Regions from separate parts of the Proteus columbae genome, predicted to be linked through region 2. Evidence: predicted binding sites of a transcription regulator. Region 2 holds the regulator's gene; the other holds the start of a gene.
What was found. The regulator CRP, encoded in region 2, controls carbon source genes, mostly activating them, when cyclic AMP is high. The targets are predictions, from matches to a motif close to ATGTGANNNNNNTCACAT.
Positions count from the first base shown of each region.

Region 1 (12,726 bases), 1.6 Mb from region 2:
AGCGGTTGGTATCATAAATTTGTCCCGCTTTTAATGGCTGACCGATAGTTTGTAATTCATCACCCGTTGAGAAAACAGCAACTTTTAAACGACGATAAACGTGTACTGTTGCCACACCTAAAGAGGCGATTAAAGGTAATTGTGCTGTTGAAAGTTTAGTGCCAGCAGGTAATACAATGTCATTTTCTTTAATATCTTCACCAATACGGCGAATATTTTGACCTTTTTTAGCAGGCTGTGAAAAACGGACACCATGTTCGGTCACTTCGGCTTCTTCTTGCATAATGACAGTATCAACACCAGCAGGAACCATTGCCCCGGTCATAATGCGTACACATTGCCCAGCAGGAAGTTCTCCTTCAAAAGGAATACCCGCGAACGATTTACCCGCAACAGGAAGTGGAGTTTGAGCTTCTAAGTCAGCGTAACGAAGTCCATAACCATCCATTGCCGAATTATCAAACGGCGGCACATTCAGTGGAGAGGTAATATCTTCACTTAGAATATAATCTGCGGCGTTATTTAATGGAATGTTAAGGGTATTGGTAATTGCCAACGGTTTTTCAAGTAGTTTTTCTAGCGCTTCATCAAGAGATAATAAACCGCTAACGTGACATTGACTCATCATATACTCCAAGATCTATCGAAATGTTCTGTTTTATTTCATGATACTAATCTATCACGATGAACATCATCATGTCAGAGATCATCTTGTGAATAGAAAGAAATGAAACTTCTTATTGCGGAAATGTTAGTTAATTGGGTTTAATATGTTAACTATTCTGTTATTAATAAGCAGCACATTTAAAATGATAAAACAAAATAATGGATATCCATGAATACTTCAAATCACCAAAGTCATTCAGCACAAGCTTTTCATATCGCGTTTAGCGGGTTTCTTGCTTTAGTGGTTGCAATGGGAATAGGGCGCTTTACCTTTACACCGCAAGTGCCGTTGATGATTGCAGAATATCAATTGACGTTAACAAGTGCGGGAATTGTCGCTGCATTTAATTATCTTGGTTATCTTGCAGGCTCCTATGATGCGATGAGAGCCGTTAAAGGTGTGGGATATCGCTTGTGGGCGGGTCTTTGGGGAGCCGTGATCATCACGCTGTTGTCTGCTTTTTTAAATGATGCTTTTACACATAGTATTGCACGCTTTTTTATTGGTTGGGCAAGTGGCTGGACATTAGTGCTGGTGGCTTCATGGGCTAACGAGTTACTGGCTCGCCTAAATAAACCTATATTAAGTGTGGCTGTTTATGCAGGAACGGGGGCCGGTATATTTATCAGCGGTATTCTTGCTGTGTTAATTATGAAATGGCAAATGAGTGCGGCGGCAGGGTGGTTAATTTATGGTTCTCTTGCTTTTATTTGTGCCATATATGTGAGCTATCATCTTCCAAAGCCTTGGACAATGAGCAGAGAAGAAGTAAAAGTTACCTCTTTAACGCTTACGCCAGCGATAAAAAGGCTGATTTGGGGTTATACCTTTGCTGGGTTTGGCTATATTTTACCCGCAACTTTTCTTTCTCAAATGGCAGCAGAACGCTTTCCAGGGAGCTTAATTGCGCAATTTGTTTGGCCTGTTTTTGGTGCTTCTGCGGCATTATGTATTGGGATCGCTATTTTCACTCGTAATGTATTAAACACGCAGTTACGCTTAGCCATTACGCTTTGGTTACAAGCGTTAGGCATACTGATTGCGCTGTGGGTTCCTTCCATTACTGGGTTGGCGATAGGGGCATTTTTAATTGGTGGCGGCTTAATGTGTGCAGTACAACTGGCGTTTTTACGAGGTCGTGAATTAGCGCCTCAACATGGGCGTTATATGGCGGGTTTACTCACCACTTTTTATGCCATCGGACAGTTAGTTGGCCCTGTAATTTCTTCACTTTCAACAGCATTGACGGGAAAATTAGAACCTGCACTTTATGTCGCTTTTATTGTATTGATAATCGGTGGTTTTCTGGTGTGTTTAAAAGAAAAAAATCAGGCTTAAACTAAAAATAGCTCATACAAAAATGCAATAATTTCATAACGAAAAATGCGGTATTGCTGGATAATGTGATTGAGGTCATCTAAAGTGTAGGCTGTTGTTGCTAAGAGCGATAACGGCTACTTAATTAATGTGTTTATCGGAGAGTCCAATGTCATCATTAAGTAAAGAGGCGCAATGGGTGCACGCTGCGTTAGTTGAACGCGGTTTGGAAACGCCTCTTCGTGAACCGAAACTCTCTCCAAGTGAGAGCAAACAGCAAATTGAACATCATATGACAGAAGTGATGAAGCTGTTAAATCTAGATTTAAGCGACGATAGTTTAGCTGAAACTCCTCGTCGTATCGCTAAAATGTATGTTGATGAAATTTTCTCAGGGCTGGATTACCACAACTTCCCAAAAATCACACTAATCGAAAATAAAATGCAAGTTGATGAAATGGTGACAGTACGAGATATCACATTAACAAGTACTTGCGAACACCACTTTGTCACCATTGATGGTAAAGCCATTGTGGCTTATATCCCGAAAGATAAAGTGATTGGGTTATCTAAAATTAATCGAATTGTGCAATTCTTTGCTCAGCGTCCTCAAGTTCAAGAGCGCTTAACACAGCAAATCCTTATCGCATTACAAACGTTACTAGGCACAAAAAATGTGGCTGTTTCTATTGATGCGGTTCACTATTGTGTTAAAGCTCGTGGTATTCGTGATGCAACTAGTGCAACAACAACAACTTCATTAGGCGGGTTATTTAAATCTAGTCAAAATACGCGTCAGGAGTTTCTGCGCGCTGTTCGTCATCTTTGAGATTTAAATAAAAATGAATGAATCGTCTCATCAACGTATTGAAGCCCTCGATGCGTTGAGAGGAATGGCGATCCTTGGCATTTTATTGCTCAATATTTCAGGTTTTGCATTATTAAGAGTGGCTTCATTTAATCCATTACATTCGGGAGAAGCCTCTTTTGGTGATCGTATAACATGGATGGCATTAAATTTGTTTGCTCAAGGAAAATTCCTCTTTATTTTTGCGCTGTTATTTGGTGGTACGCTTTATCTCCTTTTGTATAAAGGAACTCGTTTTAATTTATCGCGATTAGTTGTACTGGCATTAATTGGTGTTATTCACACATTATTTATTTGGGAAGGGGATATTTTATTTCCATATAGTATGTGTGGTTTATTTGTTTTTGTGTTTATCAAATCAATCGCAACAAAGCACCAATTTATATTGGGAGCGATACTCTATTTTTGTGGTGCACTGATTTTAGGTGCGCTGTTTTACTATTATCGTGATTTTATTGATACCGTTTGGTATAGCACGCCATACTCTCAATTGTCTGAATCAGATTGGAAAACAGGGCCTTATTTAAATAGTGTTTATTATCGTTTGAATGAACTAAGTCTTTTTGTCTTTAATCTAGTACGTCAATATAGTTGGTTTTTGTTTGGTGCGATGTTGATGGGTTCTGCATTAATGGCATCAGGGTGGTTGCAGCAGAAATTTAGTCGCGCTCATTATGGTCATGTGGCACTTTATTTCCTCACAATTAGTTTAAGCTTACAAACGGTTATTGTGCTGGTGGATTATTACCTTGATTGGGATTACCGCTGGGCGGCTATTTTTGCACAACCTTTAACTATGTTGATCCAAGTGATGCAAAGTTTGGGGTATATTGCGCTGTTTTATTGGAGCTGGAATATTATTCAGCACTCTTATTTTGCCTATGCTTTACGTTGTGTTGGCAAAATGGCGTTAACAACCTATTTAATGCAAAGTGTTATCGGTATTTATTTATTTCAGCGTATGGGGCTATTTAATCAATTTACTCTACCTGAACTGATGCCTTTTGTTGCCGTCATTTGGGCAATCAATATTACTTTTGCTGTGATTTGGTTACGTTATTTTCCACAAGGGCCAATAGAGTGGATTTGGCGTAAATCAGCCTCGAAATTAGCACAATTCTTTTAGCTTTTTTCATGATTATTTTCATTTAGAGGAAGTGATTCGACTTCCTCTGGTGAAACTGCAGGATAACCTTTAATGCCTTCAGGAATAGATTGTATTGCGGGGATCGTTTCTGGCGGCCCTAAAAAGCGCGGTTCGCGGTTTAGAATATAAACATCAATCATTGCACCTGCTCTGGCAAATACTTCACGTACACGTACTTTAAACATGCTTTTAGGCGATGCAACCGCAAAGCACTGCGCATCAATTCCTTTTTCTAATGCGATAAAAACAGCTCGCTCACAGTGAAAACGCTGAGTAATAATGGTAAATCCATCTGTACCAAATACCTCTTTTGTTCGTACTACTGAATCAAGTGTTCTGAAGCCTGCAAAATCCATCACAATACGAGAGGCAGGAATGCCCGCTTTAATGAGATCCTTACGCATCGTATTTGGCTCATTATAACTATGTTTTGCATTATCGCCGCTGAGCAATAAATACTGAATTTTGCCACTATTATAAGCATTTACAGCGCCTTGGATGCGATATTGATAAAACTGATTTATATAACCGCTGGTATAGTACTTTGATGTGCCTAACACCATGCCCACTTTTTTAGCAGGTAATGTATCCACGTCTTCAAATATATAGGGATTGGTTTTCCACCCGATCCAGCGATCGCAGGCAATCAAGGTGACTGCAAGTAGAATAAAAAGTGTAAGAAAAAGATAAATGAGGCGTTTTAGCATGTCCTTGCCTTAATGACGCAAACAACGAATGACTTTCATAATAGTTAAGGCTACTTGAGCGGCGATAGGGAAGCAAGAAAAAAGCGCCTCATATTAAGTAATGACGCGCTTTTCGGAATGGTACTTAGTGTTTCAAACTACTTAGAACGAGGTTCTTTTGTAAATACGGTACTCTGGTGACCAATAGTTACGTTCAATTGCTTCTTCTAATGCTGAATCAGAAGTCACAGTAGCAACACCTTGTACTTGTGCTTCTTTTGCAACTTGTTTTGCGATATAGCGAGAAACCTGTTGAATATCAGACAGTAAAGGTAATAGAGAGCCATCACCCTCTTTTGCCATTGGTGAGCAATCTGCTAATGCGCGACTTGCCACCATCAGCATGGCATCAGTAACACGTTTGGCACCACATGCGATAACACCTAATCCAATACCTGGGAAGATATAAGAGTTGTTGCACTGTGCAATTGGATATTCTTTATCTTTGTATTTAACTGGTGCAAATGGGCTGCCTGTTGCCACTAATGCTTGTCCATCAGTCCAGTTGATAATATCTTCAGGACGCGCCTCTACACGAGACGTTGGGTTAGATAATGGCATTACGATAGGGCGTTCACAGTGTTTGTGCATTTCACGAATAATTTCTTCAGTGAATAAGCCAGCTTGTCCTGAAACACCAATCAAAATAGTTGGTTTTGCATTCTTAACCACTTCTAACAGTGAAATCGCATCGCTTTCGGTTTGCCAATCAGCAATAGTTTCGCTTTTTTGGATAAGTTTGCTTTGGAAATCAAGTAAATTTGGCAGTTTGTCCGTTAATAAGCCGAAACGGTCAACCATAAAGATACGTTCACGCGCTTGCTCATCACTTAAACCTTCAGATTTCATTTGGGCGATGATTTGCTCGGCAATACCACAACCCGCAGAACCTGCGCCTAAGAAAGTGACAGTTTGGTCTTTTAATTGGCGACCCGCAGCACGACTTGCTGCAATTAGACTACCTAAAGTGACCGACGCTGTGCCTTGAATATCATCATTAAAGCAACATAATTCATCACGATAACGATTTAATAAAGGCATCGCATTTTTTTGTGCGAAATCTTCAAATTGTAGTAAAACATTTGGCCAGCGACGTTTAACAGCTTGGATAAACTCATCGACAAACTCGTTATATTCATCACCTGTAATACGAGGATGACGCCATCCCATATACAGTGGATCGTTTAAGCGTTGTGGATTATTCGTTCCCACATCCAGCACAACAGGCAGGGTGTAAGCTGGGCTAATACCACCACACGCGGTATATAAAGAGAGTTTACCGATAGGAATACCCATACCACCGATACCTTGGTCACCTAAACCAAGAATACGTTCGCCATCAGTCACAACAATCACTTTTACGTTTTGTTTAGTGGCATTTTGTAGCATATCGTCGATATTGGCGCGGTTAGGGTAAGAGATAAATAAACCGCGAGCGCGACGATAAATATCGGAGAAATGTTCACAGGCTTCACCCACTGTTGGTGTGTAAATGATTGGCATCATTTCAGTGAGGTGAGATTCTAATAAACGGTAAAATAGAGTTTCGTTAGTGTCTTGAATATTTCTTAGGTAAATATGTTTATCGTTATCGTTTTTGAAATCAAGATATTGGCGATAAGCGCGTTCAACCTGCTCTTCAATGGTTTCTACTGCTTCAGGCAGTAAACCATGTAAGTTAAAGGTACTGCGTTCTTCATCGCTAAAAGCACTACCTTTATTTAACAGGGGAAATTCAAGCAGGATTGGGCCTGCATACGGGATGTAGAGAGGGCGTTTACTTTCGTGTTCCAGTTCCATGAAAAATACTCTTGTAAGGCAGTTAGTCACATGACAATTGTAGATCCTACAAAATAATAAAAATATGTACAGCTTATGTTATTTTTTTATGATTTTTATGCTTGGAAATGAGAGATAGATACGGTTGTTACAACTTTTTCTGGTAAGCATCAGCAAAATTTACATGCTGATGCTTTTTTTAGGAGAGATTTTTAGAGGAATAAGTTAAAACTTTTTACAAAGTGATGCGTTGCATTTGGCGGCAACCTAAAGCAGTTAATGTTGCTTGTGTTGCATCCCATTGCGTTAAAATTGTCTCTGCTTTTTCAATTAAGACTGCAGATCCAATATCCATCACACACTCACCTGCCATATTTAATAAAATTAATGCCGCTTGTAATGGCGGTAAACTTGGGTTAAATGCGGCATTTTCAGCGTAGCTACCTTGGAAAATTTTGCCATTTTTCATTTGAACAGCAATACCACTGTGCGATCCACTATAAGGAGCATGGCTACGATTGGCAGCTTGTAGTGCCTGTTGTGCTAATTCACTAGGGTTATCAATTTTGTAACCGTGATTAACTTTATCCATTAATAAAGAGGTGATATTGAGATCTTTCGGGCCAAAGCTATCAGGTAAATAATCGCCTAATGTTGCCATTTTTCTACCCGGCAACTGAATTTGAATATGGGTGCCACTGTTCAATTCGTTCATAAACTGGCGACAATGACCACAAGGTGTATAGTTAACGGTGACTGAGATTAAGCGAGATTCACCACGTAACCATGCATGAGTCACGGCGCTTTGTTCAGCATGAACCGTTTGTTGTAGCGGTGCGCCAGCAAATTCCATATTGGCACCGAAATAGATATTACCACTTTCGCCACGAGCAATCGCACCCACTTTGAAATTAGAGATTGGCGCGACAGCACAAGCTGCGGCAACTGGTAAAAGTGCTAGGGCTAAGGCATCATCATTACATTGTAACTGTGTTTTTATGGCATTGACCTGTTCTGCCGTAAACATTGCAGGGAATTCATCCTGCTCAAGATAAGGAGCAAGTGCTTGTTGTAACTGAGGGGATAAATCTGACCAAATTGCCTGAAAACGAGTATGCATACATGAGTCTCCCATTAATCTTTCTGTATTATAAGATTCTAGGCATCTTTACCCATTCTTATATGTGATGAAAATCATATTTTCAATGAAACAATTGCAACAAATTCATTAATTGAGAGATGTATCTCAAATTTATAGTAAAAATCCCCGAAATAACTTTAATTAAATCGAGGATTTAAGAATGGAGAATAAGAAAGGTATCAACTATAAAGATGCAAAATAATAGGGAAGATAAATGGCGCTGTAAGGGAAGTAATAATCCCACAGGTCATTAATGCCAGTGAGCTATAAGCACCTTCAATATAATCGACTTCAGCCGCTCTTGCTGTTCCCACTGCGTGAGAAACGGTTCCCATTGCTAAACCACGAGATGCGTGAGTAGGAATACGCAGTATTTTAAAGAGTGTGTGACCAAAAATGGCACCTAAAATACCTACTGCAATAACACATGCAGCACTGATTGCAGGAATACCACCGATGGAATCTGCGACAGCCATTGCGATAGGTGTTGTCACTGATTTAGGTAAAATTGATGCAGCAATTTCGGGTGTTGCTCCTGCCCATAAGGCAATCGCAGTACCACTGACCATTGCGGCAATACTACCGATAAAGCAAATACTGATCAGCGATTTCCACTGTGCGCGAATTTGGTGTAATTGCTGATAAAGTGGAATGGCTAAGGCAACCACAGCCGGTTGCAATAAGTCATTTAAAATACGACTACCGGCAAAATAATGCTCATAAGGTGTATGAGTGATTAATAAAATAGGAATAATAACCGCAATACCTATAAGCAAGGGGTTCAATATAGGCAATTTATAACGAGCAGCAAGTTTACGTGATAAATAAAAGACAATTATGGTTAAAGGAAGTGACCACCAAATATTCATTAACATTAACATTTTTTCTTCTCACTTAACGCTGTATCGTCGTCTTTCTGTTGCGTTTTTTCTACAACGTCCTCAACTATGTCAGGTTTTGCACCCACGATAATGCGCTCACGGTGAACATAGTGTGAGCAATAAGCGACTAATGCCATAACACCAAAGGTACTTACCACACTTGCTAAAACAATAGGGAAAAGTTGCTGACTTAATAAGTCATAATAATTCATTACTGCCACTCCGATAGGAATAAAGAGTAATGTCATATTTTTTAAGAGGATATTGGCACCCGGTTTAACCCAGCGCAAAGGGATAAGCTGGAAAGCAAGTAAACCGAAGAGAATAAGTAAGCCAACAATGCTGCCTGGAACCGCGAAGGGTAGAAGGGCTGAAATAAGATTACCCGCAAAGAGACAAAGATAAAGTACCAAAAAAGATCGTAGATAATGCCAAAGTGTAATCTGCAATCGTGCCCGTTTAGATTTCATAAGTAAGTGTCCCAAATCAACTAACAGATTTATCATACACCGATTTTGAAAGTGTGCTACGGATCACAATAAAAAAAGAGCGGGGCTCTTATAGAACCCCGCCATTTATTGATTTGGCAAATGAATCTTGGTTGTTATTTCACTTGCTGACCCGGTTTTGCACCAGAATCTGGGCTAAGTAAGAAGATATCTTTATCGCCAGGTCCTGCCGCCATTACCATGCCTTCTGAAATACCAAAACGCATTTTACGAGGTGCTAAGTTTGCCACCATTACCGTTAAACGACCTTCCAACACTTTCGGATCTGGGTATGCTGTACGAATGCCAGAAAAGACTTGGCGAGTCTCACCACCTAAGTCCAAAATTAGCTTCAGTAACTTATCTGATCCTTCAACAAAATCAGCTTGTTTAATTTCAGCGATACGCATATCGATTTTCGCAAAATCATCAAACTTAATCGTTTCTTGAATTGGTGAATCTGCTAATGGTCCTGTGACTTCTTTTACAGGTGCAATGGTGCTTTTAGATGCTTCAACCATTGCATTGGCTTTATCCATTTCAATACGGTTAAACAGTGCTTTGAATTTGGTGATTTCTGTACCTAAAAGTGGTTGTGCAAGCGCATCCCATGTTAATTCGGTTTGCAAAAAGGCTTCTGAACGTTCTGTTAATGAAGGTAAAACAGGTTTCAGATATGTCATCAGTACGCGGAATAAGTTAATACCCATTGTACAGATAGCTTGTAGCTGTGCATCTTGACCTTCTTGTTTTGCTACAACCCACGGCGCTTTTTCATCAATATAGCGGTTGGCTTCATCCGCTAATGCCATGATTTCACGAACTGCTTTACCAAATTCACGATTTTCAAATGACTGTGCGATAGTTTCTTTCATATCAACAAAGTGTTGATAAAGCTTAGCATCATCTAAAGAATCTGCTAATTTGCCATCAAAACGCTTGCTGATAAAACCTGCTGTACGTGATGCAAGGTTAACGACTTTATTAACAATATCGCTGTTAACACGTTGAACAAAGTCTTCTAAGTTTAGGTCAATATCATCAATGCGTGAGGAAAGTTTTGCTGCATAGTAATAGCGTAGGCAATCTGCATCAAAATGATCAAGATAAGCACGCGCTGTAATAAAGGTGCCACGAGATTTTGACATCTTCGCGCCATTTACAGTGACATAACCGTGAACAAACAGGTTGGTTGGCTTGCGGTATTCGCTGCCTTCTAACATGGCTGGCCAGAATAAGCTGTGGAAATAGACGATATCTTTACCAATAAAGTGATAAAGGTCTGCTTTGCTGTCTTTATTCCAAAACTCATCAAAACTTAAATCACCACGTTTTTCACATAAGTTTAAGAAAGAACTCATGTAGCCGATTGGTGCATCTAGCCATACATAGAAATATTTACCCGGTGCATCTGGGATTTCAAATCCAAAATAAGGTGCGTCACGAGTGATATCCCACTGTTGTAAACCGCTGTCGAACCACTCTTGCATTTTATTTGCAACTTGCTCTTGCAGAGCGCCAGAGCGTATCCACTCTTGTAACATATTGCTAAATGCAGGTAAGTCGAAGAAATAGTGCTCAGTTTCACGCATAACAGGCGTTGAACCTGATACAACAGAGCGTGGGTTGATTAATTCGGTTGGGCTGTAAGTAGAGCCACAAACTTCACAGTTATCACCATATTGGTCTGGCGCTTTACATTTAGGGCAAGTGCCTTTTACAAAGCGGTCAGGCAAAAACATGCCTTTTTCTTCATCATAAAGCTGAGAAATAGTTTTGCTTTTGATGTGACCATTTTTTTTCAGTGCAAGATAAATTTTAGTCGATAATTGGCGACTCTCTTCACTGTGTGTAGAGTGATAATTGTCGTAACTGATATTAAAGCCAGCAAAATCCTGCTGATGCTCTTTGCTCATTTCTTCAATCATGGCTTCTGGTGTAATACCCAGTTGTTGAGCTTTCAGCATAATTGGCGTGCCGTGGGCGTCATCAGCGCAGATGAAATGAACTTCTTTGCCGCGCATTCGTTGATAACGGACCCAGATATCAGCCTGAATGTGCTCAAGGATATGACCGAGATGAATTGAACCGTTAGCATAAGGTAACGCGCAGGTTACCAATAATTTATTCGCGACGTGAGACATAGTAAGGATCTTACTTCCATAAAATTAATAAAAGGGACTTTGATGTTAACCGATCCGTCATGATGTCGCTAGGGCAATAATCGAGTTTTTGCAAGAGAAATTTCAGTTGGCAAATTGAGGTAAGGCATTAACGTAGTCATCTACTATCTGATATGATAGATGCACTCATATATTTAATAAATAATGAAAACGAGAGGAGCCGGGATGAGTGATAAATCCCCCGAGCAGACCACCCCTGAGATTCTGAACGAAAAAGTTTCAGGTGTCTTGTCTACTTTTGAACACCCGACATTGAAGCGTAATCTGCTTTCTCTAAAAGCATTACATCAATGTGCGATGATTGACGATGTTCTTCATATCGAGTTAGTGATGCCATTTGTTTGGAAAAAACCTTTCCAAGTCCTAATCGAAGAAAAAACAGCTGAACTTCGCAACATCACTGGTGCAAAAGCCATTGAATGGAAACTCAAGCACAATATTTCAACCTTACGCCGTGCAAATGATCTACCAGGCGTTAATGGTGTGCGTAATATTCTTGCTGTGAGCTCTGGTAAAGGTGGCGTTGGTAAATCAAGTACAGCAGTTAACCTTGCATTAGCTCTTGCACAAGAAGGCGCTAAAGTAGGTATTCTTGATGCTGATATTTATGGGCCATCTATTCCGAATATGTTGGGTACCACAATGGAGCGTCCAACGTCTCCTGATGGACAACATATGGCACCGATTATGGCTTATGGTTTAGCATCTAACTCTATCGGTTATTTAGTTACAGATGATAATGCAATGGTATGGCGTGGTCCTATGGCGAGCAAAGCATTAATGCAAATGCTCCAAGATACGCTGTGGCCTGATTTGGATTATCTCGTTATCGATATGCCGCCGGGAACAGGTGATATCCAATTAACCTTATCTCAAAATATCCCTGTAACCGCTGCGGTTGTGGTAACAACACCACAAGATATCGCGCTGGTGGATGCAATGAAAGGGATCGTCATGTTTAAGAAAGTCAATGTACCTGTATTAGGTATTATTGAAAACATGAGCGCACATATTTGTAGTAACTGTGGTCACCTTGAACCTATCTTTGGTACTGGTGGTGCGGCGAAATTGGCAGAGAAATATCATTGCCAATTATTAGGTCAAGTTCCTCTTCATATCTCTTTACGTGAAGACTTAGACCGTGGGCAACCAACAGTGATGCGTGATCCTGAAGGCGAGTTTGCTGATATTTATCGCGAAATCGCGTCAACAGTGTCTGCTCAAATGTATTGGGATGGCGATGCAATCCCAACGGAAATTTCTTTCCGCGCAGTGTAATGACAGTAAAATAATACGTTGAGTTATTTGCTGATTTAAATGGAGAGCCATTGGCTTTCCATTTTTTATATGCGATTTCCGACTGTTTTTGATAAAAAACGAATAGATTTCTGGTTTTACGCTGGAACCAGAGTGATTTCAAAACTATAATCTGCGCTAGCGTAATATTTACATATTATTACGTTATCCCTCTTTTTATTTCAAACCAGGTTTTTGATTATGGCTGACACA
Region 1 covers NZ_CP043925.1:1,215,378-1,228,103, forward strand. Annotated here, with positions in the region: gene moeA (molybdopterin molybdotransferase MoeA) at 1-625, opposite strand, end outside; gene F1325_RS05625 (YbfB/YjiJ family MFS transporter) at 836-2,005, shown strand; gene folE (GTP cyclohydrolase I FolE) at 2,154-2,813, shown strand; gene yeiB (DUF418 domain-containing protein YeiB) at 2,827-3,978, shown strand; gene sanA (outer membrane permeability protein SanA) at 3,975-4,706, opposite strand; gene F1325_RS05645 (NAD-dependent malic enzyme) at 4,848-6,545, opposite strand; gene cdd (cytidine deaminase) at 6,760-7,644, opposite strand; gene F1325_RS05655 (CidB/LrgB family autolysis modulator) at 7,845-8,540, opposite strand; gene F1325_RS05660 (CidA/LrgA family protein) at 8,540-9,016, opposite strand; gene metG (methionine--tRNA ligase) at 9,151-11,178, opposite strand; gene apbC (iron-sulfur cluster carrier protein ApbC) at 11,383-12,495, shown strand; gene udk (uridine kinase) at 12,715-12,726, shown strand, end outside.
Region 1: the regulator CRP is predicted to act here: its motif matches at 7,707-7,724, upstream of cdd (cytidine deaminase).

Region 2 (12,726 bases):
GGGTAATGACAAAGCAAAGCATCAACCGGGCAACTTACGATCAAGTAATGTTGCCAATTTATTCACCCGCAGAATTTATTCCTGTCAAAGGGATGGGTAGCCGTGTTTGGGATCAGCAGGGAAAATCGTATATTGATTTTGCTGGTGGTATTGCTGTTTTAGCACTGGGGCATGCTCATCCTGCTCTTAATCAAGCCTTGAAAGAACAAAGCGAACAACTTTGGCATGTTAGTAATATTTTTACTAATGAACCAGCATTGCGTTTAGCACAAAAATTAATAAATAACACATTTGCAGAACGTGTCTTTTTTGCCAATTCAGGCGCAGAAGCGAATGAGGCAGCATTTAAGTTGGCTCGCCATTATGCCATCACTCGCCATAGTCCTTATAAAACTAAAATTATTGCTTTTCACCATGCATTCCACGGCAGAACACTGTTTACAGTATCTGTTGGTGGGCAACCTAAATATGCAGATGGTTTTGGCCCTAAGCCTGCAGATATCGTGCATATTCCTTTCAATGATTTAGAGGCGGTTAAAGCTGTTATTGACGACCATACTTGTGCTGTCGTATTGGAACCTGTGCAAGGTGAAGGTGGTGTCACGGTAGCAACACCTGAGTTTATGAGGGGGCTACGTGAATTGTGTGATAAGCATCAAGCTCTGCTTGTTCTTGATGAAGTACAAACAGGTATGGGACGTACAGGCAAGCTTTTTGCCTATATGAACTATGATGTGACACCAGACATTATTACAACTGCAAAAGCGCTAGGAGGTGGTTTTCCACTCAGTGCGATGTTAACAACACATGAAATAGCTTCTGTAATGGGCGTAGGGACTCATGGTACAACTTATGGTGGCAATCCATTAGCTTGTGCAGTGGGTAATGTCGCATTTGATTTAATTAATACACCTGAGGTACTTGAGGGTGTAGAAAAGCGCTATCAATGGATTGTGGATGAACTGGTGGCAATTAATCAAACGTACGATGTCTTTTCGCAAATCCGTGGACAAGGTTTATTGATCGGTGCGCAATTGGCACCACAATATAAAGGTAAAGCCAAAGAGTTACTCGGTCTTGCTGCCAAACATGGCTTAATGATGTTAAACGCAGGAGCCGATGTAATGCGTTTTACACCATCGTTAATTATTACCCAAGAAGAATTACAAGAAGGAATGGTGGCATTAAAAGTGGCTATTGCGGAATTTGTAAAAGGGTAGTGCGGACTAAAAACCCCATCTATAAGGATGGGGTTTATACAGATTGTATCATCAATAGCCCTTTTATTGGGCTATTGTTTGTTCGGGGTGGGGAAACTTAGCGAGTCCCGTAAACGACGATAGTTTTACCGTGTGCTGAGATCAGGTTTTGATCTTCTAGCATTTTGAGAATACGGCCTACAGTTTCGCGTGAACAACCAACGATTTGACCAATTTCCTGACGTGTAATTTTAATTTGCATGCCATCAGGATGCGTCATGGCATCGGGTTGTTTTGCTAAGTTTAGTAAGGTCTGTGCAATACGGCCTGTAACATCAAGGAAAGCAAGGTTACCTACTTTTTCTGATGTTGTTTGTAATCTGTTCGCCATTTGAGCAGAAAGGCGCATCAGAATATCAGGGTTAACCTGAATTAATTGACGGAATTTTTTATAGGAAATTTCTGCTACTTCACAGGCTGTTTTTGCTCTAACCCATGCACTACGTTCTTGATCTTCTTCAAATAATCCAAGTTCACCGATGAAATCCCCCTGATTTAGGTAGGAGAGGATCATTTCTTTTCCTTCTTCATCTTTAATAAGAACAGCCACGGAACCTTTAACAATATAATAAAGTGTTTCCGCTTTCTCACCTTGGTGGATCAGCGTGCTCTTGGATGGATATTTGTGAATATGGCAGTGTGACAAAAACCATTCAAGAGTCGGGTCTGTTTGCGGCTTGCCGAGAACCATTCGCGTTATCCTCTGTACGTTAAATGCAGCCTTTCAAAACGGATAGGTTCCCTTTTGATACAGCGTGCTTAAAAATCCTATCTTTACCTATTAACTTCCTGAGAACACGGTAAGTTAATATGGAGTAGATTATAATAAATGAGAAAATAATGCATTGATCTTAACCACTATCATCAAGCAGATATTGTTTTTAACACAATTAGTGCATTAAGTCTCGTTTTACGCAGTCAGCATAATAAACCTATTTGCTAATTGCTAGTTGAATTATGAGAATGTACTCTTTTAGTTTCTGTCATCTTTAGGGGAAAATAAATGGAAGCGAGAGTTAAGTGGGTAGAAGATTTATCTTTTGTCGGTGAGTCTTCTTCTGGTCATCAAATCATGATGGATGGAAATTCGGGTGATAAAGCACCAAGTCCAATGGAAATGGTATTAATTGCTGCAGGTGGGTGTAGCGCTATTGATGTTGTGAGCATCTTACGTAAAGGTCGTCACCAAGTGACTGATTGTGAAGTGAAATTAACATCAGAAAGACGCGAAGAAGCCCCTCGTCTATTTACTGATATCAATTTACATTTTATTGTTTCAGGTAAAGAATTAACGGATAAAATCGTAGAACGAGCTGTTCAATTATCCGCAGAAAAATATTGTTCTGTTTCTTTAATGCTAGGAAAAGCAGCCAATATTACGCATTCATTTGAAATAAAAGATGCCGACTAATTTTGATATTTTAAAATAAAGTTTAATTCGAAAAATAATATCCCTTAATTAATGGGATATTATTTTTATAGAGATAAATTTTATTTTGGTTAACTTATCTTTTCGCCATTTAATAATTTTTTGACTAATGGCGCCATAATTAATTCCATCGCTAATCCTAATTTCCCGCCCGGTACAACAATAGTATTTATTGTTGACATAAATGAGCCATGCAACATCGCAAGTAAATAGGGAAAATCAATATCGGTTAAGCCTCGAAAACGAATAACAATAAAGCTTTCATCGAGAGTGGGGATTGCTTTGGCAGAAAAAGGGTTTGAAGTATCAACCGTTGGAACTCGTTGGAAGTTAATGTGAGTGCGTGAGAATTGAGGAATAATATAGCTAATATAATCATCCATTGAGCGTACAACCGAATCTCTTACCGCCTCTTGTGAGTGTCCTCTTTCTGTGGTGTCTCGAATAAGCTTTTGTATCCACTCTAGGTTTACGATAGGGACAACACCCACTAGTAAATCAACATGTTGTGCGACATCGTGCTCATTGGTGACAACGCCCCCGTGTAACCCTTCATAAAAGAGAACATCGGTATTGTTTGGCAAAGGCTCCCAAGGTGTAAATGTACCTGGTAATTGGTTGTAGGGAGTGGCTTCATCATAAGAGTGTAGATACTTGCGAGATTGACCTTGTCCTGTATCACTATACTGACTTAAGGTCTTACTCAGTAAGCTAAAATCATTTGCTTCAGGGCCAAAATAACTGATATGTCTACCTTGTTCTCTGGCTTTTCTTATCGCCATATCCATTTCAGGACGGGTATAGCGATGGAAACTATCTCCATCAATCAATGCAGCATTTGCATTGAGTTGTTGGAATATCTTACGAAAAGCTTGGCTTGTTGTGGTAGTTCCTGCACCACTTGAGCCAGTCACTGCGATGATCGGATGCTTGATTGACATAGGTTATCCTTTTGCTAAATAAGGTTGGCCCTTATTGACGGCGATACATCGCTTGCTTTGAATAACTAACCAGAGCGAAACTGCGATGCCGGCATAATATTGACGCTCTCATGAAGTTCTGACCAAACCAATACGGCTTCACCGGATTTAAGTTGTTTTTTTACGTCGGCGACTTTTTGTTCAAGCGTTTTCTCTTGGATACCATAATCAGTGCCTTCTCGTAAAACAAAACTTTCAATAAGATTATCAAGTGTCTCTGTGGAAAGCTCATTCCAAGGAATTATCATTTGGTTTTCTCCAAATAAGCGGATAACCAGTCAGGTATTCGGCTTTCAAGCCACATCACGGGTTTAGAAAGTTTTCCACTTACAAAACCGACATGCCCACCAAACTCGGTGAGTTGATATTCAATGTTGTTTGGTAAGGTTGTGATATCAGGAATAACATCCGCAGACATAAAAGGATCATCTTTCGCGTGAATAATCAGTGTTGTTTTCTTTATTTTATTTAATAAAGGTAATGCACTGCATTGGCGATAATAATCTAACGCATCTTTAAATCCGTGAATTTTAGACGTGATAAGATCGTCAAATTGACGTAGTTTTTTAATGGATTTTATCGTCAATAAGCTGATTGGTAATGATTCAGGATAGCGAATAAGCTTGCGTGTCGCGTTATTTTTCAGCTCTTTTAACAGATACCATTGATAAAAACGAGAAAAGCCATGTTCAATTTTTGTTGAGCATGGTTCTAGCATTAATGGCGCAGAGACAATAACGGCAGCATCTACAACCGCATTTTCACCGCTTTCTGCGAGATAATAGGCAAGCATATTTCCACCAAGAGAGTAGCCAACGGCGGCTGTTGGTTGCTCACCAAATTCCTTTTTCAACCAATTTAAGAAGTAGCGAGCATCTTCCGTTTCACCAGAGTGATAAATGCGCTTTTGTCTATTGGGTTCACCACTACATCCTCTAAAGTGCATCACAACGCTTAGCCAGCCTCTCTCTTTTGCTGCGGCTAACATGCCGTGAGCATAAGGGCTACTAAATCCACCTTCTAAGCCATGAAAAATGACTAAGCGCGGTTTATTGAGTGCTGTTGTCGGATCTTCACTCCACGCTAAATCGACAAAATCGTTGTCTGGGAGATTGAGTCGTTGCCAATGTGGCGTAAGTTGTGGTGTCCTACGTACAATTCTTGGTAAGAGCGTTTGTAAATGTGGATTTTTAGCCCAACGCATTGGATTAAAGTATTGAGACATATTTTCCGTCTATCAAAATGAATTAACACTTGTTTGCTAAATAACATACTGCTATTTTCGGTGAAAATAAAACATCTGTCACATCTTTGAGCACTTATAATGACAATTAGTCTGATTTCATCGTTAGCAATTTTCCTATTTATTGCTGCTATCACGCCTGGACCCAACAACTTATTGCTTACTTCATCAGGTGCTAATGTAGGTTTTAAAAGCTCATTAAAGCTGATGGCTGGCATTATGCTAGGTATGCAATGTGTTTTGCTGAGTTCTGCATTTGGTGTTGCCGCATTATTGATAATTTATCCTGCACTGCATATTGGATTGAAGGTAGTCGGGAGTGCGTATCTGCTTTGGCTTGCTTGGAAAACAGCAACATCATCTTATCAGCGTTTAGATATTCCAGCAAAAACGCCCCAAGCAGTAAGCTGGTTTCAGGGCGGATTATTGCAATTTCTAAATCCAAAAGCGTGGATGATGGGATTAGGTGCAGTAGGAAGCTTCAGTTTATCGGGCGATGCTTATTTTAGCTCTGTTATTGCTATTAGTATTGTTATGGTTATTGTTAATTTCGTTGCCGGTATTGTTTGGATATTAGGCGGAACATTAATTAGTCTATTTTTACAAAGCAGACAGTCTTGGTTTATTTTTAATATCTCGATGGGATTATTAACGGCACTTTGTGTACCTTTGATTTGGATAGGGTAAATTAAAAAACATTTATAAATCAATAGATAAATTAACTTTCTTGATTAAAGTGATGTTTTTTTAAGTTTGGTTAAAATGATCTTTCTGAATGTGTATCAAAAAAAGAGCATTAATCTATCAAAAGAGAGATCTGCGATCATCTGTCATCTTTATTATGTATGTTACAGTGTCAATCATATAAAATGCTTATTGGTTTTGGGTTTTTACTCTTTTTAATATCCGTCTTTTTATTTAAATATGTTGTTTAATCTATTTTTGTATCATTAAAAATAATTCCCCTATGAAGGAATTATTTATTCCTTATTACTGTTTGTAATTAAAGGTTTTTTATTGTGTTAATGTTTTTAAAATGTGTTTTATATTGTCATTTAGTTAATTATTATGTTTAAAAACGCAATTTTGCTGAATATAAGTATATTCAGTTTATATCGTGTTGTTGACTAAGAAGAATAAATTATTATTTAAAATTGGAAAAAATTAAATTAAGTATTATAAAATATAGAGGTTAATGTGTGAGAGATTGAATAAAAAGAGTCAATATAACGTTATTATAAGAACAAGTATTTCGATAATAATATTACTTTTTTTATGATTTATTGTATCTCATATTTTGTTTCTAATTGATTTTATTCTAAAAACTTAATTACTTTAGGTATTAAACGTTTTATCAAAATTATTCCATATATAACTATATTGTACTCGAAGTGGATATTGTCATTATGCCAACATTAACGAAAATTGCGTGGATCAAGCCTGGTATGGCGACAAATCAACGTAAAATAGCGGATTATATTTTAGAGAACCCAGAAAAAACGGTCACTCTTTCATCACAGCAACTTGCTGAAACAATGGGTGTGAGTCAATCAGCTATTGTTAAATTTAGCCAAAAAATTGGATTCAAAGGTTTTCCTTCTTTGAAGCTTGCAATTAGTGAAGATCTTGGGCGAAAAAATGCAAATACTGGGCAGGATCCTAGCATATTACATAATCAGATTGGCTCTGAAGATAGCTTAGTTGTAATAGCTCAAAAACTTGCTCAAGAGAAGAATAATTCTATCAGTGATACCACTCGCCAAATTAATTACCTTCATTTTGAAAAGGTGATCCAGCTTATTGATGAAGCTCAGCGAGTTCAGATTATTGGTATTGGTGGTTCAGGGTTAGTCGCAAGAGACTTAAGTTATAAATTACAGAAAATAGGAATAACCACTCTGATTGAAACAGATCATCATGTTCAGATATCTGTTGCTCAAATGTTAAGTTCAAAGGATTTGCAGATAGTTATTTCTTATAGTGGCAAAAGAAAAGATATGTTAGTTGCGGCCTCTGTGGCTAAAAAACAGGGAGCAAAAAACATTGCTATTACAGGCGAAAAACACTCTCCATTAGGAAGAATTTCTGATTATATATTAGAAACAATTGCGGATGAAGGTGAGTGGCGAAGCGCTTCAATCTCTTCACGTACAGCACAAAATACGATCACTGACCTTATTTTTATGGCATTATTAAAGAAACGTGATGAGTGTGCGAAGACATTAGTGCTAAGTTCACAGGCATTAATTAATAGCCTAGATAATTAAAAATTTTGAACTGATTCAAAAAACTAATATTTAAATGTAGGTATTTACACTTATTACTAAAGTTATTCTCCTAACGGCCGAAACGATAGTTATTTAGGCAGTCTTTTTTTGTTGAGATGTTTTAATTTCAATGTCGAGGAGAGTAACTAATGCGTAACAATCAACCGGTGACACAGCGAGAATACCCGGTATCTGAAAACGCAACACTGATGTCGACGACAGATCTTGATGGCAATATTATTTATGCCAACGAGGATTTCGTCGAAGCCAGTGGGTTTTCAGTCGAAGAGTTGGTGGGGAAACCCCATAATCTTGTCCGGCATCCAGATATACCTTCAGAAGTCTTTAAGGATATGTGGAGAACTTTAAAGCAAGGTGAGGTTTGGACTGGGATCGTTAAAAATCGGCGTAAAAATGGGGATCACTATTGGGTAAGAGCGAATGTCACTCCTATTATACGTCAGGGTAAAATTCAAAGTTTTATGTCGGTAAGGACGGCGGCAAAAAAAGAAGAAATAGCACAAGCCTCAGCACTTTACGCCGCTTTTAATCAAGGTAAATACCCTTCACACACGTTTTTAAAAGGCGCTTTTGTTTATAAAGGATGGCAACGTTGGCGCTCATGGAATCAAACAATTTCATTAAAAAAACGACTCCGTCTCTTTATCCTCTTACCTTTACCTTTTATGTTGTTAAGTGCATGGTTTGCTGGTTTATCGGGTTATGCTCTTTTTATGCATATCGTGATTTTGCTGGTATTACTGATGGCAAATGAACGTATTCTCTATTTTCAGCTTGTTAAGCCAATTAGGCTACTTAATGAGCAAGCGAATCGAGTTGCAACTGGCGATGAACATAACGTTACGTATATCAATCGCATCGATGAAGTGGGCATGACACAGCGTTCCGTTAATCAATTAGGACGCATGTTCCGTTGGTTGGTAAGTGATGTGAGTCATCAAATTCATCAAGTCGATATTTCTTGTGATCAATTAGCCGCAGGTAATCGCGATCTGTATGTGAGAACAGAGCAAACCGCCAGCAATGTTGAAGCAACTGCTTCAACGATGAATGAATTAACAACAGCAGTAAGCAGTAATAGTGAAACGGCAGGGCAGGCAAATAATCTCTCTAATATCACTTGTGAGGCAGCGATAAAAGGAGGTAGTGCAATGGATAATATCGTTACTACCATGAATGATATTGCGAAAAGCTCTGATCGTATTAGTAATATCATTGGTGTTATTGATAGCATTGCCTTCCAAACGAATATCCTTGCACTTAATGCATCCGTAGAAGCGGCTAGAGCGGGTGAACAGGGTCGAGGTTTCTCCGTAGTTGCAACAGAAGTAAGAGAATTGGCACAGCGCAGTGCTGAAGCAGCGAAAGAGATCAAAGCATTGATCAATGCTTCAAGTAGCAATATCAAAGTGGGTTCAAAGCAGGTCAATGAAACTGTCGGAACAATGGAAGATATTGTGGTACATGTTAAAAATGTGACCGATTTAATTGGTGAAATCAGTCTCGCATCCACAGAGCAGAGTGCGGGTTTAAAAGAGCTTGGCCGTGCTGTTGAAAAATTGGAATCGATTACGCATGAAAATGCGAATTATGTTTCGAAAGCTTCAATGATTTCAGGTGAAATGAAAGTACAAACTAACTACTTAGTTAGTGCAATCAATGTATTCCATTAATTTGTCATTATTTAAGAAGTAAAAGAAAAAGACACCTACTAAAAATAGGTGTCTTTGTGTTTATCTAAATCACGTTTTTATCATGATCAAATCAATGGATTAAAAGCTTGTCCAATCATCATCTTCATCTTCATCGTCATTTACAGTTGCGGTTCCTTTTGCCGATTTTTTCTCTTTCACTTCATCTTTGACTGTATTTTTTATCTTCTCATTTTTTGTATGTAGTGATGTTTCAGATGAGAACGGTTTTTCTATTACTTTGTGTTGTGCCTTTTTATTGAACTGTTCACTTTCAGCCGTTTTAAACTGTTCAACGATTTGTTCAAGATTACCTGCTTCTTCAGTCAATAAGCTGGCAACAGAGGAAGATTGCTCAACCATCGCCGCATTTTGCTGTGTTGCCTTATCCATTTCAGTGACTGCAAGAGAGACTTGAGTAATGCCTCGAGTTTGTTCTTCTGATGCAGATAAAATTTCAGTCATTGAATCTTCAACATGTTTTACGGAAGTCAGTATTTCGCACATAGAAATGCTGACTTGCTCAACAAGATCATTACCATGGCGAACACGGCTAATAGAGGCATCAATTAACTCTTTAATTTCTTTTGCAGCTTCGGCACTGCGTTGTGCCAATTCTCTGACTTCTGTTGCAACTACGGAGAATCCCCGACCTTGTTCACCTGCTCTGGCGGCTTCAACCGCAGCATTTAATGATAAAATATTGGTTTGAAAAGCGATGCTATTGATAACAGCAGTGATTTCACCAATTTTTTGTGAGCTATCAGCAATGTCAGTCATCGTTTTCACCATTCTATTGGTGACATCGCCCCCTTTACTGGCAATATTGGAAGTTTGGCTGATAAGGTGTGAAACTTCACGAGCACTTTCTGTATTATTTCTCACTGTTGCTGTGAGTTGTTCCATACTTGATGCTGTTTCTTCTAATGCGCTCGCTTGCTCTTCGGTACGACAAGAAAGATCGGTATTCCCTGCGGATAACTCTTGAACACCAGTATAAATATGATGACTTGTTCCTCGGATCGCATTCACAATTAATGACAGTTCGGTACGCATATATTGAATACCTGTAATTAATTGGTCGATTTCATTATTTCCTTTTGCAGTGACATCTTTATTTTCTAATAAATTTCCTTGTGAAATTTCCGACATATAATCGACAATTTGATTGATACGTAAAACAATATTTCGACGTATCCAAAGTACAACAAGGACAGTGAAAAGAATAAAAACAAACATAAAGACAAAAGCTAACACCAAGGTACGTTCATAATTACCTTGAGCTGCTTTTATTGCGTGAGTAACAACGTTATTACTGAGGTAATCTGTTGCTTCATAAAGGGATTGAGTGAAGCGTTCATTGGTATTATGTGCATAAAGAGATTGAAAACCGTAGTAATCGCGTATCTCTAGACATGATGCAAGTTGGTCAAGATCGTAAAGCACACGATTAAAGAGCTTTTTCATACTCTCTATTTTTTCGGGATCAAAATTAGCTTCTTCAGTAGCAGTGAAGTATGCGGTAATAATACGTATAACTTCTTGTTTTCTTTTTGGATAAGAGGAAAGGAAGTCAGAGATTTTATTTTCTGCAATATCGGGTGTGAGATGAGCGTCAAACATAACATTTAGCATATCTTCACGTAATTTATTTAACTCAGCATAACCATAATCCATCGTTTTTATCTGTTCAAAGCCATTTGCTAATTGTGAGATCCGCTTATTTGTTAAACTCGCGTCACGGATACTCATTGCACCAGAAAAAAGTTGAATGGCGCAAAACAGTATTAAGATAAACATTAAGCCATTAGATATTTTTATTCGTTTCAGCATAGCCTTACCTATTTAATTGGTTTGTAGGACACACAGCAAGGAGCGATAACTATTTATCAATTAAACTTATTCGGCTCAATGTTTAAAAACTTTACCTTTTCTACTTTGTTTAATGGTAAAGACGACTTATATTTCTTTTTTTAGCTTTAATTATCAGCTAATGGCTAAAATTTTCTAATGATTAATAGAAAAATCTATAAGTATATTATCTTACTTATTTTTTGTGTTAATTGTTAAAATATAAATATTAATAATGTTTTTTTGAATATTAAAATGATAATAAGCAGTATTTTATTTTTATTTATCTTTTTATCTTATGATAAGTAAAATAAAATTATCGCTTTCATAAATACTCTTAATGTTTCTAAAAAAACCATTTTGTTTCGTATAAAAAACGATCTGTTTTTTTGTGTTTATGTGCGGTGGGATCAGAAATACTCCCAGAAAAATTACTGGGAGTATGGTAGGGAGAGGTTTTGTTATATGTTCTGGACTATTTTCTACACCGCTCTTTCTTACGATGTTACGTGAGAGAGATAATTAAAAGCTTTCCCAATTATCGTCTATTTCATGATTATTGGTTTTGATTGTTGGTGTTTTAAGTGTTTCAGTGTCTTGTGACTTAGCTGAAAATGCGGGTAATTTAGCTTTAGCTGGTGCGATTTTTTCATGTTCAACTTTAAATGTATTCACAATCGTATCCAACATACTTGCTTGTTCACTTAATGTGGCAGAAGCAGCCGTTGATTGTTCAACCATCGCCGCATTTTGCTGAGTTGCTTTATCCATCTCATTAACAGCAAGGCTGATTTGTGCAATACCACGGGTTTGCTCTTCTGATGCAGATAAAATTTCCTTCATCGAACCCGAGACATGATTAACAGATGTAACAATCTCACCCATTGATAAACTAACTTGTTCGACGAGATCATTACCTTGTCTAACACGTAATATTGTCGATTCAATAAGCTCTTTGATCTCTTTCGCCGCTTCTGCACTACGCTGTGCTAAGTTGCGAACTTCACTGGCAACAACAGAGAAACCACGACCTTGTTCGCCCGCTCTTGCCGCTTCAACAGCAGCGTTAAGGGCTAATATATTGGTTTGGAAAGCAATATCATCAATAACCGCAGTGATTTCACCAATTTTTTGTGAGCGATCGGCAATGTCGGTCATTGTCATAACCATCTTATTACTATGCTCACCGCCTTGCACGGCAATATCAGCAGTGCTCATAACGAGTTCTGTTACTTCACGAGCGCTTTCCGTATTATTACGAATAGTTGCAGTCATTTGCTCCATGCTGGATGCCGTTTCTTCTAATGCGCTGGCTTGCTCTTCAGTTCGGCTTGATAAGTCATTATTACCCGCAGCAATCTCTTGTACGCCAGTGTAAATAGTTGCACTCGTATTGCGAATAGAGCTTACCATCTCTTTTAATTGAGCACGCATTTGCTGTAAGCCAAGCATGAGCTGATCGATTTCAGTCTTACCTGAAATATCGCTATCAATGCGACTGACTAAATCACCTTTAGCAATCGCTTCTTGATAGGTGATCATTTGGTTAATGCGCATAATAATGTATTTGCGGATCCAAATAAGAACTAAGGTGGTAAAGATGAGGAAGATACCCATAAAGAGTGATGCTACCCACAACATGCTGTGGTAATTATCTTCTGCTTCAATGACTGAAGGGTTAACAACTTCATCGGTAATAAAGTCTGTGGCTTCATACAGGGAATTCGTGAAGTTAGTGTTTGCTGGGCTTTTTAAAATTAAACGAACCGCGTTAGTGTTACGTTCACTTAAATACTGCGCCAGTAAATCAAGATCAGCTCGGCTTTTTTGATAGAGCTGTTTGATTTGCGCCATACGCTGCTGATCGAAACCTGTTTGCGCAGATAGCTCAACATATTCATTCATCAATGCATCAACTTGCGCTTTACGCGCAGGCATAGTTTGCATAAATGCAGTGATGTTCGCATCCTCGGCTTGAGGGTTTG
Region 2 covers NZ_CP043925.1:3,756,492-3,769,217, reverse strand. Annotated here, with positions in the region: gene argD (bifunctional acetylornithine/succinyldiaminopimelate transaminase) at 6-1,220, shown strand; gene crp (cAMP-activated global transcriptional regulator CRP) at 1,318-1,950, opposite strand; gene F1325_RS17530 (OsmC family protein) at 2,263-2,670, shown strand; gene F1325_RS17525 (phosphoribulokinase) at 2,760-3,629, opposite strand; gene F1325_RS17520 (YheU family protein) at 3,695-3,916, opposite strand; gene F1325_RS17515 (hydrolase) at 3,913-4,893, opposite strand; gene F1325_RS17510 (LysE family translocator) at 4,993-5,598, shown strand; gene F1325_RS17505 (SIS domain-containing protein) at 6,318-7,178, shown strand; gene F1325_RS17500 (methyl-accepting chemotaxis protein) at 7,328-8,872, shown strand; gene F1325_RS17495 (methyl-accepting chemotaxis protein) at 8,972-10,723, opposite strand; gene F1325_RS17490 (methyl-accepting chemotaxis protein) at 11,264-12,726, opposite strand, start outside.